Regions from separate parts of the Pseudomonas sp. NPDC087598 genome, predicted to be linked through region 2. Evidence: predicted binding sites of a transcription regulator. Region 2 holds the regulator's gene; the other holds the start of a gene.
The links. The regulator sigma-54, encoded in region 2, starts transcription at its own class of promoters, with help from an activator protein. The targets are predictions, from matches to a motif close to ANTGGCATNNANNTTGCTNT.
Positions count from the first base shown of each region.

Region 1 (4,383 bases), on a different contig from region 2:
GATCAGCGCAGTACGGTCACGCCGTTGCTTGCAGGATTTTGCCGCAAACGCGCGCAGGGCTTCGTCGGCCTCGGTCAGACGGGTGAAGCGCAGGAATGGCAGCGCCGACTGGCTCTCATGTTCGGCCTCGCGCAACTCGTCGATATCGACTTGCCCCCGGGCGCCGATGATGATCGCTTCGTGCGGCTCATCCATGGTCAGCACGTGCAGAATGTTGCCGAACGGATCGAGTTGCGCGCGCACCGGACGCGGCAGGTCGAGCTGCCAGCTCAGCACGTGCTGGCGCTCGCTGTCGTGAGGCGTCAGTCGCAGATACTGGATGCTCGCCCGCACCTGATCTTCGTAGTGATAGGTGGTCTCGTGGCTTATGGAAAGTCTCATGCAGCCTCCAGATATGAACTGTGAATGGCGTTGCCCAACTGGCGCACCAGCGGAATGAATTCGGTGAGCCAGGCGTGCAGGCCTTCTTCGAGGATTTCGTGAATGCCGGTGTAGCGCAGGCGCGCGTCCATTTCTGCCGCCAGTCGCTGTGCCGGCCGACCGTTGGCCCCAGGCAACTGCGCGAGAATCTGGTCGATTTCTTCGGTACAGGCGCGCAGCGAGCGCGGTACATCGGCGCGCAACAGCAGCAACTCGGCAACATGCCGGGCACCCGGCGCATCGCGATAGATTTCGGTGTAGGCCTCAAATGATGACAAGGCCCGCAGCAAGGCACTCCATTGATAGTAGGCATGAGCGGTGCCGTCACTGACCGCCTCGGCCTGATCGCCAGCCATCTCGTAACGGGCATCGAGCAGGCGCAAGGTGTTGTCGGCGCGCTCGATAAACGTGCCCAGACGAATAAAGCGAAACGCATCGTTGCGCATGATCGTGCCGTAAGAGGCACCACGGAACAGGTGTGAGCGCTCCTTGATCCATTCACAGAAACGGCTCATGCCATAGCGGCTCAAGCCCTGTTCGGCGATCCCGCGAATCTCCAGCCACGTGGCGTTGATGTTTTCCCACATGTCTGCGGTGATCCGGCCGCGCACCGCGTGTGCACTGGCCCGCGCCGCGCCGAGGCAGCTGTAGATGCTCGCCGGATTGGCCGCATCGAGAGCGAAGAAATGCAGCAGGCGTTCGGCGTGCAGTTCGCCGTGACGCTCGAGGTAATCGTCGAGGGTGCCGGTGATCAACAACGGCATGGCCAATTCGTGCAGACCATCGCCGCGACCGTCCTGCGGCATCAGCGACAGCGAATAACTGACGTCGAGCATCCGTGCGAGGTTTTCCGCCCGCTCCAGGTAACGCGACATCCAATACAGATCCGAGGCAGTTCTACTTAACATGGCAAGCTTCCTTCAATCCTCGACCACCCAGGTGTCCTTGGTTCCGCCGCCCTGTGAGGAATTCACCACCAGGGAGCCTTCGCGCAGGGCGACACGGGTCAAACCGCCGGGCACCACCCGGGTTTCGCGACCCGACAAGACAAACGGGCGCAAGTCGATGTGGCGCGGCGCAATGCCGTTTTCGACAAAGGTCGGACAGGTCGACAGCGACAGCGTCGGTTGCGCGATGTAGGCGTGCGGCTTGGCTTTGATCCGCTCGCGGAACGCATCGATTTCCGCCGTCGTTGCTGCTGGTCCGACGAGCATCCCGTAACCGCCGGAACCCTGGGTTTCCTTGACCACCAGATCCGGAAGATTGGCCAGCACATGGGAAAGTTCAGACGGATTGCGGCATTGCCAGGTCGGCACGTTCTTCAGGATCGGCTCTTCGTCGAGGTAAAAACGGATCATGTCGGTGACAAACGGATACACCGATTTATCGTCCGCCACGCCGGTACCAATGGCGTTAGCCAACACCACATTGCCGGAGCGGTAGGACGACAGCAGCCCCGGCACACCGAGCATCGAGTCCGGATTGAACGCCAGCGGATCGAGAAACGCGTCATCGAGACGGCGATAGATCACGTCCACCGCTTTCGGGCCGTCGGTGGTGCGCATGAAGACTTTGTCGTCACGCACGAACAGGTCCGCGCCCTCCACCAGTTCCACGCCCATCTCCCGCGCCAGAAAAGCGTGTTCGAAGAATGCACTGTTGAAACGTCCCGGCGTCAACACGACCACGCTCGGGTCATCGATGGGGCTGGAGCTTTTCAGCGTGTCGAGCAACAGGTTCGGATAATGGTCGATGGGCGCGATGCGCTGCGCGGCGAACAGCTCCGGGAACAGGCGCATCATCATCTTGCGGTCTTCGAGCATGTAGCTGACACCGCTCGGCGTACGCAGATTGTCTTCGAGCACGTAATAGGTGCCGTCACCATCGCGCACCAGATCGACGCCGGAAATATGCGAATAGATATCGCGGTGCAGATCCAGGCCTTGCATCGCCAACTGATACTGCTCGTTGGCCAGCACCTGTTCGGCGGGAATGATCCCGGCCTTGATGATGCGCTGCTCGTGATAAAGGTCGGCGAGGAACATGTTCAGCGCCTTGACCCGTTGGATGCAGCCGCGTTCGACGATTCGCCATTCACTGGCGGGAATGCTGCGCGGAATGGTGTCGAAAGGAATCAGGCGCTCGGTGCCCTGCTCGTCGCCGTAGAGCGTGAAGGTGATGCCGGCACGATGGAACAGCAAATCAGCCTCGCGCCGCCGTTGCGCCAGCAGCTCGTCAGGCGTGTCGGCCAGCCATCGGGCGAACTCCCGGTAATGCGGGCGGACCTGGCCGCCGGCATCGTACATCTCATCAAAATAGGTGCGGATCATGCCGTACTCCTTGTCACCCGGACATACAGGCCTTCGCAAGGCCCGTGCCATCGGCATAAACGCTTTGATTTCAATCGGTTGGATATTCACGCCGCAGGCGCCGCACCATTCCTGTGCGGCAAATGCCCCAACCTGATTGCCCCCGCTTCATTGCGACGCACTGCATCGCCTATCACCAGCATAGTCAGAGTTGATTTCACTGCTCGCCATCGGCTGCGGATAATCCGCGCATTCGCTGCAAAACTTCATCGGCCACCGCGCCACGAGGTACTCGGCTCAACTGCTCTGGACTGCCGTCGCAGCCCGCCCCGCTGTAACCCTGACCGGTTTCCTCTCCTTATCGGTCTTCCCTTTTAGCCACCCTCTCCGGTGGCTTTTTTTTGCCCTGGATTCTTGTTTCAGGGTTTTGCTACGCGGTTTCCGGACGCCGGAAACAACAACGGCCAACCCAAAGGTCAGCCGTTGCTCAACAGTTACTGCAAGAGATCAGTTCAAACGGTGGCGATTGCGCACCTCCTGCTTGACGCCCCAACCCTCGATGATGCCGCCCAGCGGTTCGACCACAGCAGAAAACCCCTGCTCGAAATCGCCGATGTCGTCATATGTCGCGTACATCACTTTGCTCAACTCCAGAGACCACGCGCCATCGTCGCGCACGCTGACCTGGGCATTGATGGATTCACCACGAAATTTGCCTGCTGCCCTGCGCGCCCGGTCCTCGTCCGGGAAAATGGCGTAGAACTCGATGGGATGGAATCGGGAAAAGTCGAAACCGCCTTCTTTCATGCGGCGCAGAACATTGCTGCTGATGTCTTCTTGATAGGCTGTGCTCATGAATCGTCCCCCTCGGATAGATGGATAGACTTTCCGTATTCCCGCCCCGGGCCTTTGGCCTAAGTACTACGGCAACGTGGTTGCGCGCGGGAAACAAGCATGTAGCTGACAAGACCAGACCTTAGCGATCCGTTCGCTGATCTCGCTTGCAGAGTAGCCCCAAGATAGAGCCGCTGCCAAGGCCTGGTGTTTCAAGTGACAGGAAGAATTTCAAATTGGCGTGATGCTGCGGATTTCGATGCTGTTCTGGGTTTTCAGGCTTTTCACGCCGGCATCGGGAGTTCGGCCGTCCAGATCGTTCAGGTCCAGTTCGGCGGCGACAGGCAGGAGCCGTTCCTTGATCAGTCGAGCAGCCTCATCGTCACTGGGGCATTCGGCACGCTCGAAGACCTCATCGACAATTTCACCATGGTCATCCACGAAAGTGACTTTCCACTTTTGCATCGGTGCCTCCTCGATCAAACCCGCAAATGGGCTTACACCTAAATCGACTGGTACGCCGAAAGTTGGTTCAAAAGGATTACAACGAGCGAAGATGAAAAAAACGACATCTTGGGTGCAGGCAGCAAAGTGGGGAGCGTGCTTTTGTGGTGAGGGGATTTATCCCCGTTCGGCTGCGCAGCAGTCGTGAAATCAGCCACCGCGGTGTATCAGGAGACCGCGGGAGCTGATTCTGGGGACGCTGCGCATTCCAACGTGGATAAATCCCCTCACCACAAGAGCTCCCTCACTGGGGAGCTCGCGGGGCAATCAGTCGTTACTTGGCTTGTTGACCGCTTGCAGCACGTACTGCGGCAGC
Region 1 is NZ_JBIUWQ010000026.1:42,752-47,134, forward strand. It holds gene ACIOWE_RS15845 (transglutaminase domain-containing protein) at 1-381, opposite strand, end outside; gene ACIOWE_RS15850 (alpha-E domain-containing protein) at 378-1,328, opposite strand; gene ACIOWE_RS15855 (circularly permuted type 2 ATP-grasp protein) at 1,341-2,750, opposite strand; gene ACIOWE_RS15860 (ribonuclease E inhibitor RraB) at 3,237-3,584, opposite strand; gene ACIOWE_RS15865 (hypothetical protein) at 3,795-4,028, opposite strand; gene speE (polyamine aminopropyltransferase) at 4,335-4,383, opposite strand, start outside.
Region 1: ACIOWE_RS15855 (circularly permuted type 2 ATP-grasp protein) is a predicted target of sigma-54. The motif match lies at 2,783-2,802, and genes of this name have one in related genera.

Region 2 (4,383 bases):
AAAGTGCAATATGAAATGACCTCCGAAAAGGCCGAACACGTCAAGGCGACCGACATTACGCTGGTCACCAAGCCCGATCTGAACATGTACCGTGGAACGGAGTTTCCGTGGCACGTGACCAGTGAACGCGGCGAAGTGAATTCGGGCGGCACCCAGGTCGAATTGATCGATTCGGTACGCATCAAGCGCACCGATGAGCAAAACCGCGATCTACTGGTCACCTCCACGCGCATGACAGTGTTCCCGCAGGAACAATATGCGCAGACCGAGCAACCCGTTAGAATCGACGGCGCTGGCGGTGTATCGACTGGCGTGGGAATGAAAGCGTATCTGAAGGAAAGCAGGATACACCTGCTATCGAACGTAAGAGGACAGTATGAGGCTCGTTAAAACCCTCCCTATTTTGCTCAGTCTGGGCGCAGCACTGGGAAGCGTGAGCGCCTGGGCTCTGCCGAACGATCAGCAACAGCCTATCCGCATCCAGGCCGACGACGCCCAACTGGACGACAAGAATGGCATTGCCACTTATAAAGGCGACGTCATCATCACTCAGGGCTCAATGAAGGTTACCGGCAACACTGTGACCATTACTCGCACGCCGGCCGGTGACATCGACGTGGTGACCTCGGTGGGCAACCTCGCCTACTTCGAGCAGTTGCAAACTGCTGGCGATACCAAACCCGTTCAAGGCTGGGGCGTGACGATCCAGTACCACGCCGCGCAAAATCGCGTCGTGCTGATCGACAAGGCCAAGGTTGTCGACAAGGACAACAACACGACCCAGGGCGAGAAAATCGTCTACGACACCGTGAAGAAACTGGCCAGCGCCGGTCGCGCTACCGGCAGCAAAGTCACCGAGTCGCGCCCGCGCATCGACATGGTGATCCAGCCGAAGAAGAAAACCGACGAGAAAACCCAGTAATGGCAACTCTGAAAGCTCAGCACCTGGCCAAGGCCTATAAAAGCCGCCAGGTCGTGCGTGACGTCAGCCTGTCGATCGACAGCGGCCAGATCGTCGGCCTGCTCGGCCCGAACGGCGCTGGCAAGACCACCTGCTTCTACATGATTGTCGGCCTGGTTCAGGCCGATCAGGGTCGTGTGCTGATCGACGATCTGGACGTCAGCCACCAGCCAATGCATGGCCGCGCCAAGGCCGGTATCGGCTATCTGCCGCAAGAAGCGTCGATCTTCCGCAAACTGTCGGTGGCCGACAACATCATGGCCATCCTCGAGACCCGTCAGGAGCTCGACAAGGCCGGCCGTCGCAAGGAGCTGGAAAGCCTGCTGCAGGAATTCCACATCAGCCACATCCGCGACAACCTCGGCATGAGCCTGTCGGGTGGTGAACGCCGCCGGGTGGAAATTGCCCGCGCGCTGGCGACCGCACCAAAATTCATCCTGCTCGATGAACCGTTCGCCGGTGTCGACCCGATTTCGGTCGGCGACATCAAGCAGATCATCCACCACCTCAAGGCCAAGGGCATCGGTGTGTTGATCACCGACCACAACGTGCGTGAGACCCTGGATATCTGCGAAACCGCCTACATCGTCAACGACGGTCAACTGATCGCCGAAGGTGACTCCGCGACCATCCTGGCCAACGATCTGGTCAAAGAAGTGTATCTGGGCCACGAATTCCGCCTGTAAGCGCAAAGTGCCCGGTGAGCCGCCCGGGCGCTGTATCGATTCAAGCAGGATTTAATACGCTTTAATTGTTACAGCGCTCTAGGCAAACACTTCAGTTTCAGGCATATAATTTGCTTAAGTTTGGCGCCCCGGCGCCCTGTAGTGGATGGCGCATAGCGCCGGCGAATAAGGTGTTAAGCCCCTGCCATGAAACCATCGCTAGTCTTGAGAATGGGCCAGCAGCTGACGATGACACCGCAGCTGCAACAGGCCATCCGCCTGCTCCAATTGTCGACCCTGGATCTGCAACAGGAAATCCAGGAGGCCCTGGAATCCAATCCGATGCTCGAACGCCAGGAAGAAGGCGACGACTTCGACAACTCCGATCCCTTGGCCGACAGCGCCGAACAGAAGCCCAACACCGAGATTCAGGAACCCTCCTATCAGGAAACCGCACCGACGGTGGACAACCTCGAGGACGGTGACTGGAGTGAGCGTATCCCCAACGAGCTTCCGGTCGATACGGCCTGGGAAGACGTTTACCAGACCAGTGCCAGCAGCCTGCCCAGCAGCGATGACGACGAGTGGGACTTCACCACACGCACTTCCGCTGGCGAAAGCCTGCAAAGCCACTTGCTGTGGCAATTGAACCTGGCACCGATGTCCGACACCGATCGACTGATCGCCGTCACCCTGATCGATTGCATCAACAATCAGGGTTATCTGGACGAAACACTCGAAGAAATCCTTGAGGCGTTCGATCCGGAGCTGGACATCGAGCTGGACGAGATCGAAGCCGTCCTGCACCGCATCCAGCAATTCGAACCCGCTGGTATTGGCGCCCGCAACCTCGGCGAGTGTCTGCTGCTGCAATTGCGCCAGTTGTCGGCCAAGACCCCTTGGCTGGCCGAAGCGAAGCGTCTGGTCACCGACTACATCGACTTGCTCGGCAGCCGCGATTACAGCCAGTTGATGCGCCGCATGAAACTCAAGGAAGACGAACTGCGTCAGGTCATCGAACTGGTGCAGAGCCTCAACCCGCGTCCGGGCTCGCAGATCGAGTCCACAGAAGCCGAGTACGTCGTACCGGACGTCATCGTGCGCAAGGACAACGAGCGCTGGCTGGTCGAGCTCAATCAGGAGTCCGTGCCACGCCTGCGGGTCAACGCCCAGTACGCCGGTTTCGTGCGTCGCGCCGATACCAGCGCCGACAACACCTTCATGCGCAATCAGTTGCAGGAAGCTCGCTGGTTCATCAAAAGCCTGCAAAGCCGCAACGAAACCCTGATGAAAGTGGCCACGCAGATCGTCGAGCATCAGCGCGGCTTCCTGGAATACGGCGACGAAGCCATGAAGCCGCTGGTCCTGCATGACATCGCCGAAGCGGTCGGCATGCACGAATCGACGATTTCCCGGGTGACCACGCAGAAATTCATGCATACCCCGCGCGGTATTTATGAACTGAAATACTTTTTCTCCAGCCACGTAAGCACCTCCGAAGGCGGCGAATGCTCGTCCACGGCGATCCGCGCGATCATCAAAAAACTGGTTGCCGCGGAAAATCAGAAAAAGCCGTTGAGTGACAGCAATTTCGCTGTTTTACTGGTGCAACAAGGCATTAAGTGGGGACGCCCAACCTTCGCAACGTACCGCGAATCCCTCGGGATCGCGCCTTCGAGCGAACGCAAGCGGTTGATGTAAGCCACGTTACAGCGTTCCAGTGGCAGGCTATCCAGCCTGCCGCTTTATGCACTGGCAACGAAGGAGAAGCTGTATGCAAGTCAACATCAGTGGACACCAACTGGAAGTGACCGAACCGCTGCGCATCTACATCAACGAGAAACTCGAACGATTGGAGCGCCATTTCGACAAGATCACCAACGTGCAAGTCACGATGTGCGTCGAAAAGCTGAAGCAGAAAATCGAAGCCACCTTGCATATACCCGGCGGAGAAGTGGTCGCCAATGCCGAGCATGACGACATGTATGCCGCGATCGACTCACTGACCGACAAGCTGGATCGCCAACTCAAAAAGCATAAGGAAAAGACCCAGAGCCTCCTCCAGGGCGCTACCGGTCGATAACCCCCTACTCCATGATCCGACTTGAAAGTATCCTGACCCCCGGCCGTTCCCTGGTGAACGTGCCGGGCGGCAGTAAAAAGAAAGCCCTCGAACAAATTGCCAACCTGATCGCCCGCGAAGTGCCGGATCTGGAGATGCAAGATGTCTTCGAGGCCCTGATCGCCCGTGAAAAACTCGGCTCTACCGGTTTTGGTAACGGCATCGCCATTCCCCACTGCCGCCTCAAGGGTTGCCAGTCGCCAATCAGCGCCTTGATGCACCTTGAAGCCCCTATCGATTTCGACGCCATCGATGGCGCCCCGGTTGACCTGCTGTTCGTTTTGCTGGTCCCGGAAGCGGCTACCGATGCACATCTGGAGTTACTACGCCAGATCGCCAGCATGCTCGACCGCAAGGACGTGCGCGATAAATTGCGCAGCGCCGCGAGCAACGAAGCCTTGTACCAGGTCGTTCTGGACGAGCAGAACGGGCACTAATCATGCGCTTGATCATTGTCAGCGGCCGTTCCGGCTCGGGTAAAAGCACCGCCCTGGATGTCCTTGAGGACAACGGTTATTACTGCATCGACAATCTGCCGGCCGGCCTGCTGCCGGAACTGGCCGAACGCGCGCTGATTCACACTGAACTGGCGCAACCGCTGGTGGCCGTGTCAATCGATGCGCGTAACCTGCCGA
Region 2 is NZ_JBIUWQ010000011.1:102,849-107,231, forward strand. It holds gene lptC (LPS export ABC transporter periplasmic protein LptC) at 1-390, shown strand, start outside; gene lptA (lipopolysaccharide transport periplasmic protein LptA) at 377-922, shown strand; gene lptB (LPS export ABC transporter ATP-binding protein) at 922-1,647, shown strand; gene ACIOWE_RS08975 (RNA polymerase factor sigma-54) at 1,834-3,327, shown strand; gene hpf (ribosome hibernation-promoting factor, HPF/YfiA family) at 3,401-3,709, shown strand; gene ptsN (PTS IIA-like nitrogen regulatory protein PtsN) at 3,721-4,185, shown strand; gene rapZ (RNase adapter RapZ) at 4,188-4,383, shown strand, end outside.